DNA from 3 places in the Maritalea sp. YIW29 genome. Region 2 is predicted to be linked to each of the others. Evidence: predicted binding sites of a transcription regulator. Region 2 holds the regulator's gene; each other region holds the start of a gene.
What was found. The regulator LexA, encoded in region 2, represses DNA repair genes until DNA is damaged. The targets are predictions, from matches to a motif close to TGTTCNNNNTGTGTTCNG.

Region 1 (3,176 bases), 750 kb from region 2:
ATCAATCATCAAACTGTACGTTGTGCCGCCCTTATTGAACGGGTAAACTTTGCTAAAAGCGTTGACGCCCCACATGGATGCATCAATACCGCATTGCCCATAACCTATTTTGAAATAACCACCGTCACCCCATTTGGTTCCCCAACTGTTTTTGCAAATCCAAGCTTTCTCATTGTCATCAAATCCGACAACACAAACAGCGTGATGGCCAGCATATTTCGCTTTACCATTCCAGTGATAGACCCCGTTGGAATATGCAAAAAAGTCGTTGTACACGACGAAGGTTGTAATCATGGGACATGATTTGCGCAGCCACTCTTTCATATCAGCAGCCGACCCAACATTTCTATAGGTCGCAAGCTTTGTCACCTTGCCCTTCCACTTTTTGGGCAATTTGGGCACCTGATCTTTGGCAGTGTAGGGGTAAAGCGTATCCGGAATTACGCCGGTTGAAGTAGAATATGCCAACGCGCTTGAAACATTCCAACCCGCGCAGCTCCCGCCGCCACTAAATTGCAATTGCCCTTCTGAAAGGGAAATCAACGTCCCTTCGTGCGGGCTGCCAATGGGCAGTTTGGCAGCAATGCGCATCGCAGAATCAACTGCGGCATTGGTCGCAAAAGCCACGCATGCGCCACATGTTTTTTGATCTTTTACCTTTGTGATGAAGTTGCCCGTTTTCGTGCTGCGCCAATCAAAGTTTTTTGGCGGCGTTGCTGCCACAAGGTCTAAGTGCGCGCTGACATTGGCGGCCGCGACATTCTCACGCTCGCCCAATGGAATATCCTCGGGATCCTCCAATACCCCCAGCCGCATTTTTCGCTCTTCGTGCGACATGCGCAACATGGACGTGTCACCGGCCGACCAAATAACGCCGCTTTCTGCATTTTGCTGTTGGATTTCTCGCAATAGATCAATGTCTAATTCCATATGTAATATCTCCCTTAAAAATTATTCTGTAGTATTGATCGTTGTAAAAAACTCGCCGATTGGCTCGGCGTCGCTTTCCCACTTTCGACCTAATCGCGCCTTAATCACTGAAGAACCAAGCTTGCGGGATTGAAGCTTGAACCGCCGAACGCCCCCGCCACCAACCTTATCTTCAGAAAGATGCCCAATTTCAGAGCTAAGCAGTTCAATATTGTCGTCAATAATAATAGACCAGAGAAATCCCGTTGTCGGGTTCTCCTTCAACTCAATAAAAAATGGGCGCAACCTTGAAACTTCAAAAACAAAACCACTGTCGTCTTCTGAAATAATCAACATTTAGTTGCTCTAATTATCCTAGTACAAACTTTGATAAGTATCCAAATTCAAATCCCCCCAATATTATTTAACTATACTGGACCTTGAGTTTTCAGCAAGCGATAGCTCAGGTTCGTGCAATTGCTGATTGACAATTTGTTCTCATTTTGTTCTATTTGACTAGAACGATTTGTTAACTTTTGTCGCGAGGTGATTTATGCCCATTCATGCTAGTTTACCGCCCCCGCCGGATAGCTTTGCACGCATTGCCAAAAGTGCTGATCGCGATATTTTGGCCAGTCGTATGGTTTCGCCAGATCGCAACCGTGGCCGGGGCGCACAAAGCAACATTTCTGGTCGCTTTGAGCCGTTTGAGCGCGAGAGTTTTGACGATGGTTGGCAGTCGCTTGAAAGCTTACCTGCTTTTAGCACCAATGTGCGTGATGAACGGGCAAAAACCATCATCACGAAGAACGAGTCCCCGGACCTTAATTTCGATCGCTCGATCAATCCATATCGGGGTTGTGAACATGGCTGTTCTTATTGTTTTGCACGTCAAACCCATGCCTATTTGGGACATTCTGCAGGGATTGATTTTGAGCGAGAGCTTTATGCCAAGACCAACGCGGCGGATCGATTGCGCGAAGAATTAAGCCGAAAGAAATATGTGCCTAAAGCAATAGCGATTGGCACCAATACCGACCCCTATCAGCCGATTGAGCGAGAGCGTAAATTGATGCGCGATATTTTGGCGGTGCTATTGGAGTTCAAACATCCGGTGACCATCGTCACCAAGTCAGCACTTATCGTGCGCGATTTGGACCTGCTCACGGAATTGGCCAAGCTGAATTTGGTGCATGTCGCCATATCGGTGACCACGCTAGACCGGAAACTATCCCGCCAGTTGGAGCCGCGCGCTTCAACCCCGTCTAAGCGGCTTGAGGCAGTGGAGTTGTTGAGCCAGTCGGGCATTCCGACTCAGGTTATGGCAGCACCGATGATCCCTGCCATTAATGACAGCGAATTGGAGAAAATAATTGATGCGGCGGCGGCGCAAGGGGCGGTTTCAGCCGGCATGATCATGCTTCGGTTACCCGGTGAAGTGCGCAATATCTTCCGCGAATGGTTGCTGCGTTATTATCCGGACAAATTGCGCCATGTGCTTAATCTGGTGCGCAGCGTGCGGGGTGGGAAAGATAATGATCCCAATTATGGATCTCGGATGAAGGGCACCGGCCCTTACGCCTATCAAATGCAACGGCGGTTTGAACTTGCCCTCAATCGCAACGGGCTTAAAAAGCGCCTACCGCATTTGCGGACGGACCTGTTCACGCAGCCAGAACAACAAGACGATCAACTCAGCCTTTTTTGATAGACTGGATTGAACTTGTGACAATTTGGCCTTTCACCTAATCGGGGGATTTGATCTAGTTTAACTCAACCTTCTTTAGTGTTTTCAATTTGGTTTGGGTTTTCTTATGTTGGGCATGTCTCGTCGCGAATTTTTGCTGGGTTCTGCCACTACGCTTGCCGCTTCTGCGGCAAGTTATGGTTGGGCTAAAAGCGCACTGGCGGCGGATATGCAATTGCCGCTGAACTATCTTAGCCACGAAATAATGCCCGGGCACATTACCGAACGGATGATGGGGTTCGGTTCTGGTGGCACTGCCCCGATCATTCGTTTGAAACAGGGTGAAACCAAGAGTGTTGATGTCACCAACAATTTGCATGAGGCAAGTATCGTGCATTGGCATGGGCTTCGGCATGAGAACGCAATGGACGGCGTGCCTTACCTCACGCAAAAACCAATAGAGCTGGGCGAAACATTTCGCTACCAAATCCAGTCTCCAGACGCAGGCACATTTTGGTATCACCCGCACTGCAATACGTTAGACCAAATGGCACGCGGCATGACCGGCATGTTGATCGTC
Region 2 (3,176 bases):
TCTTGGTTGCACCCGGCGCAATTGCATACCTTATCACCCGCCGAATTGGTCAAATGTTGGTCTGGGCATTACTCTTATGCGTCGGCTCTTCATTCTTGGGTGTCTATATTGCCTTTTTCATCGATAGCGCCCCTGCCCCAACCATTGTTCTGGTGATGACGGTTCTTTTTGTGATTGCGTTTTTCCTGTCGCCGAACGCCAAGAAACTATCAGGCGCGCAAACTGAACCCGCACCACAATAAATAAAGGGGCGGTGCCCAATTGCCCGCCCCTTCATACGAAGTTTATTAGAAGTGTTTGTTCTCATTTCCAAGCCCTATATCTTTTCTTATGTGCGGGCTCAAATCGCCAGCTCCTAAATAATAGGCTCGCGCAATCTTGCGTTTTTGACGAGCCTCCAAATAGTTCAAAAAGACACGTAGGTACCGACCTAATCGTTCGAAATATTGCTCAGATATTGCATGTTGTTTTTTCATGTGTATTCGCTCGGCAAAAAGCACAAAGCTTCGCCGCTCCTAATTTTGAATATAATTGTGCTGAAATCGCCGCGCGCAGATGCAGCGCGGAAAATGACAGCGACTGATTGTTGATAGTCCACGCCACGCGTAGACTATGGGAGTTTGAAAAGATGAACCTTAGACGGCCGCAGCTTGGACGCTGGGCGAAGGATCGGTTGCGCTAGTGTTAAACTGGCAAACAAGTTGCCAGAAGTGTTTGTGAATTGAACATAAAAACCTCCTTGGCGTTGTGGCTGGCGGGACCAGCCTGATTAAAGACAATTGTGCAATACACTCACGTTGCCGTGATTTGCAACCCATTTGCGCGACTTTGTGGCACACACATCTGAAATGTTGCAATTCGAACACACAGTTAGAGAGCCTCATCATTTCGCCAAATTTTGACCCACTTGCAGAACATATAAAGAACAGTTATAGTTGTTCAACATTTGTTCCGATTCTAAATCAGGCTGTAAAGGACTTCAAAATGTTGACCCGCAAGCAACATGAACTGCTGATGTTTATTCATGAGCGCATGAAGGAAAGTGGCGTACCTCCCTCATTTGATGAAATGAAGGATGCATTGGATTTGAAATCTAAGTCCGGTATTCACCGTCTAATTACAGCTCTGGAAGAGCGCGGATTTATTCGTCGTCTGCCCAATCGGGCGCGTGCAATGGAAGTGGTTCGCTTGCCAGACAGTATGAACCCTTCCCTTGGTGGCAAGAAGTCCAAGTTTGAGCCAAGTGTCATTCAAGGTGACCTGGGCAGAGCGCGTGAACCAGTTTCAGCGGCTCCAATTGCTCAGGACGAGAATACTGACGCTCCGGTTACGATCCCTGTTATGGGTCGGATTGCGGCGGGTGTTCCAATTGCTGCAATTCAGGAACAAAGCCACACCATTTCTGTGCCCCCAGAAATGCTTGCCGGCGGTGAACATTACGCGCTGGAAGTTAGTGGCGATTCGATGATCGATGCGGGCATTTTTGACGGCGATACGGTGCTGATCAAGAAACAAGTCACTGCCAGCAACGGCGAAATTGTTGTCGCCTTGGTCGATGACGAAGAAGCGACACTGAAACGTTTGCGCAAAAAGGGGCAGTCTGTTGCCCTTGAAGCAGCAAACCCAGCATATGAAACAAGAATTTTCGGCCCTGACCAAGTAGCGGTTCAGGGACGATTGGTTGGTTTATTTCGCAAGTACTGACCCCGTTGTGACCTCGTGGTCCCAACATCCCCGATTGCGAACACTTGGCCCGACAACTACGCTTTATGCATTGGTTGCTCGGGTCTTTTTTGATTGATGTTGGCTCACGGACGCCAAGGACGGTTGTGATCGTGCAGCGCCCATTTTACCTCAATTTCGCCTACGCTATTTCTGAACAATATCGCAACGCCAAAGTCATCAAGTTCTCTTTGTGTGATGACCAACGCATTGGGACAGCTGACAGAGCGCCGTTGCCTTACGATCAAAATGTCGGCAACAGAGCAATCTTCTCTTAAGCCAACGCTGTCTTTTACCGCTGAGATCACCACACCTTCAACCTGAGCACTGCAGCCATGGCGATCGCAGCCACCAATGGCGTCATCATCTAGCAAGTTTGCGCCAAACCGCTCTGCCCACGCCCTTGTTGTAAAACTATTCGACTTGCGGCCCAGTTGCGCAAATGTTGTACCATGATTGATGATGATCGCCTGCGTGCTGTCTGAAATCACCGCAAATGGATGCTTAGCTGGACCGAAGGCAAACAAGCATAGCGCGAAGGCAATTGGCGCCAAAAATTTTATCCTGCCGTGAAAAAAGCTCAACCAGCCCAACATCAACAAACAAGCCGGCAAAACCCAACGCGCCAACATAGGTGTCTGTGTGAACTCTGCGCTTATCGTCGAAATATATTTCGCGATGTGTACAATCGTGTCGATCCCCGCTCCCATTAACATCAGGAACGGTCCTTCAAGGCCAACAGGCATCAGCAATACTGAAATCAGGCCACATGGTAAGACGAAGAACCCAACAATGGGAACAGCAATTAGGTTTCCGATTAAACCCAATGGTGCGAATTGTTGAAAATGTACGGCGGCGACAGGCGCAGTTGCAATCCCTGCAATTAGACTCGTCAGCGCAATGCCGCCAAACAACTTCGCCCAATACGGGAAGATAATTGCCGACCGGCCAATGCCCGCATAAACAGCGACTAAGCCTACCACAGCAGCAAAAGACAGTTGAAATCCTGGTTTAAAAATCTCGTGCGGAAACAATACGATAATGCAAATGGCAGCAAGCGCGACGTTGCGCATGGTGATCGCGCGCCGACCCGCAATGATGGCCACAAATGCCAACACCAACATCAACGTCGCGCGTTGGGTTGCCAAATTTGACCCTGAAATCAAAAGATAGGCAACTGCTACCCCTATGGCGAACATCGCCGCCATTGGCTTGATCAACCTGTCGCGACGGCTCACCTGCAAAATCAAAAATAGAACCAATATAAAAACACTGCCGACCACCAAAGTCAGATGCAATCCAGAAATTGCCAGCACATGGGCCAAACCGGCATTGGCAATTTGCTCGCGCAATTCACTGGCAATGCCGGATTGATCTCCAATAATCAGCGCCCGGGCAATGCCTGCTTGCTGCTTGGACAAATACTGATCCAGCCGTTCGCCAATCGACCACCG
Region 3 (3,176 bases), 400 kb from region 2:
AACATCGCCGCACTTAAACCGTTCAGCATGAAAAATGGGCCGGGAGGTATGGGGCTAGTTGCAAAAAATTGTGCCAATTCCTCGCCAAGGATAGGCACAAGCGTTGTTATCGTTTGTGCGCTACTGACGGGGACCAAGGCCAAACCAATTGCCCCTAAAATGGTCAAACGTAGCGCGTTAATGGGTTGTGATAGATCGTTTTTTGCCAGGAATATGCCAAAACTGAAAAAGCCCAGCCATGGGATGACGGGGTGCCAGCCATTGAAGAACAGATTGCGGATAAAACCGTTTATTGTCCAAAAGCCTGAATAGTGCAGCGTTTCCCAGTTCCAGCCGATATCGTAATCAACGAACAAGTTTAGGGCAGGGAACGCGAGGATCAGCGCCGCAGTGATGCCTAGCAGCGGCATCGGGCCAAGAGGCAATAACCAAATGCCGAGCGCGAAATAAAATGCATAATAGTGGATGATATCCGCATCAAATATGGTCAGATTTATCAGGCCGATGACCAGCAAGAACGCAGACCGTTTTAGCATGGTAAAGTGAAACCCTGTCCGCTTGGAGTTTCCTGCAGCAAGAGTAACACCCACACCTGCCAATACGACAAATAGCGCAGCGGCTTTTCCTTCAAGTAAGATGAGAATGTCGGCAATTATGCTGGCATGAACCAGAGATGGATCGGTCATCACGACGTTGAAATTCACAATGACCATGCCCGTGAACGCGAAAAACCGTGCCAAATCTAGTCCATGTAAACGCTCATTTTTCATATAGCACTCGAATGATATTTAATAGAACAATCATTCGCATATAAGAGTGATTCTTGCCAATTCAAGCCGATTTGATGATTTGCCTGACATAGGGCGGGAGCAACATTTCGTGTACACTTGGCTATTCAAAATGGCGATTTGAGAACAAAGAAGGAATAAAAATCACTTTTCCCTTATATCTCAGATAGATAGAATGCTTGACTTCGGTCGTGAAATATGAGAACAAATATAGTACAAAATATAAAAATAGATTGTCCCGACGGATTGCATGACGACGTTGGTTTTGGAATAAGGAGAAGGTAATGGCTAATTCTCAACTTCGTGTTGTCGAGGGGGGTTCTATGGATAAGAACAAAGCGTTGGAAGCGGCATTGTCGCAGATCGAACGGAATTTTGGTAAGGGTTCAATTATGAAGCTGGGTGAAAACTCAGCTGTCGAAGTTGAATCAGTTCCCACCGGCTCATTGGGGTTAGATATTGCCTTGGGCATTGGTGGTTTACCACGCGGACGGATCGTCGAGGTTTTTGGCCCAGAAAGTTCAGGTAAAACCACCTTAGCATTGCATGCAATCGCTGAGGCTCAAAAGGCCGGTGGTATTTGCGCGTTCGTTGATGCGGAACATGCGCTGGATCCGGTTTATGCCCGCAAGCTTGGCGTCAATATCGATGATTTACTGATATCACAGCCGGACACTGGCGAGCAGGCGCTGGAAATTACAGACACATTGGTTCGCTCTGGCGCGATTGATTTGTTGGTTATCGATTCTGTTGCAGCGCTTACGCCAAAGGCAGAACTTGAAGGCGAAATGGGCGATTCATTGCCGGGTCTACAAGCGCGATTGATGAGCCAAGCGATGCGTAAGTTGACGGGGTCTATTTCTCGCTCGAAAACGATGGTTCTTTTCATCAACCAAATTCGGATGAAAATTGGCGTGATGTTTGGTTCCCCAGAAACGACAACTGGTGGTAACGCGCTTAAGTTTTACGCCTCAGTTCGCCTCGACATTCGACGCATCGGCGCGATTAAAGATCGCGACGAAGTTGTGGGTAACCAGACGCGTGTGAAAGTTGTGAAAAACAAGCTTGCACCACCATTCCGTCAGGTTGAGTTCGACATTATGTATGGTGAAGGCATTTCCAAAACCGGTGAACTGCTCGATTTAGGGGTAAAAGCTGGTATTGTTGAAAAGTCTGGGTCTTGGTTCTCTTATAATAGCGAACGGCTAGGTCAGGGGCGGGAAAACTCACGTCAGTTCCTGAAAGATAATCCGCATCTAGCTTATGAAATTGAATCTGGTGTGCGCGAGAGTGCAGGGCTATTGACCGATAACATGATTGCACCGCCTGAAAAGAAAGATGATGACGACGATCCTGCATTGATCGAAGTTGATAAAAAGTAGACTGCTTGGTTTTTCGGCTGCACCTTTTACGTTGTTCAAGCCGCAAAATTGATAATCCTCACCAGAAACGTCGGCCAGTGGTCGGCGCTTTTGTTTTGATATTGTAGGGTTGAGACATTCGACATGCTGGACAGCCGGGTTTGGGCCATGTAAAAACGGCAAAACGTCAACAGCCTCAATTGTTTTGGGGCACCCAACCATCCGGCAGGCATTATGAGTAGCGTCAACCAAATCCGCTCGAAGTTCATCGACTATTTCAAGCAAAATGGCCACGCCGAAGTTGCCTCTGGCCCATTGGTGCCACAGAACGATCCAACCTTGATGTTCACAAATTCAGGTATGGTGCCGTTCAAAAACGTCTTTACCGGCCTTGAAAAACGTCCCTATACAACTGCGACCTCAGCACAAAAATGCGTACGCGCAGGCGGCAAGCATAATGACTTGGATAATGTCGGTTTCACGGCGCGTCACCACACTTTCTTTGAGATGATGGGTAACTTTTCATTCGGTGACTATTTCAAGGAAAATGCCATCGAGTTGGCGTGGAACCTGATCACCAAGGAATATGGACTTCCTGTCGAAAAACTGGTTGTGACTGTTTATCACGATGATGACGAAGCGTTTGATCTTTGGAAAAAGATCGCAGGTCTACCTGACGACAAGATCATCCGCATCGCGACGGCCGACAATTTTTGGTCCATGGGCGACACCGGTCCCTGTGGTCCATCATCGGAGATCTTCTATGACCATGGCGACCACATTTGGGGTGGCCCTCCAGGATCTGTGGAAGAAGATGGCGACCGTTTCATTGAGATTTGGAATTTGGTGTTCATGCAATATGAGCAACATGCCAGCGGCGAACGGACCAATTTGGCCAGCCAGTCAATTGATACCGGCATGGGGCTCGAGCGTTTTGCGGCTTTGTTGCAAGGTACCCATGACAATTACGAAACTGACATGTTCAAAAACCTTATCGGTGCGGTCGCTAATGCGACAAATACCGATA

Region 1: a site for LexA is predicted at 1,403-1,420, ahead of AC2D8L_RS08180 (PA0069 family radical SAM protein). Genes of this name have one in related genera too.
Region 3: a site for LexA is predicted at 989-1,006, ahead of recA (recombinase RecA). Genes of this name have one in related genera too.

The regions. Positions count from the first base shown of each region.
Region 1 covers NZ_JBXVVF010000001.1:1,683,354-1,686,529, forward strand. The annotation lists gene AC2D8L_RS08170 (C1 family peptidase) at 1-930, opposite strand, end outside; gene AC2D8L_RS08175 (protease inhibitor I42 family protein) at 952-1,266, opposite strand; gene AC2D8L_RS08180 (PA0069 family radical SAM protein) at 1,463-2,617, shown strand; gene AC2D8L_RS08185 (multicopper oxidase family protein) at 2,724-3,176, shown strand, end outside.
Region 2 covers NZ_JBXVVF010000001.1:936,682-939,857, reverse strand. The annotation lists gene AC2D8L_RS04590 (metal ABC transporter permease) at 1-242, shown strand, start outside; gene lexA (transcriptional repressor LexA) at 985-1,704, shown strand; gene AC2D8L_RS04580 (ComEC/Rec2 family competence protein) at 1,809-3,176, opposite strand, start outside.
Region 3 covers NZ_JBXVVF010000001.1:537,998-541,173, forward strand. The annotation lists gene AC2D8L_RS02650 (DUF418 domain-containing protein) at 1-770, opposite strand, end outside; gene recA (recombinase RecA) at 1,073-2,170, shown strand; gene alaS (alanine--tRNA ligase) at 2,384-3,176, shown strand, end outside.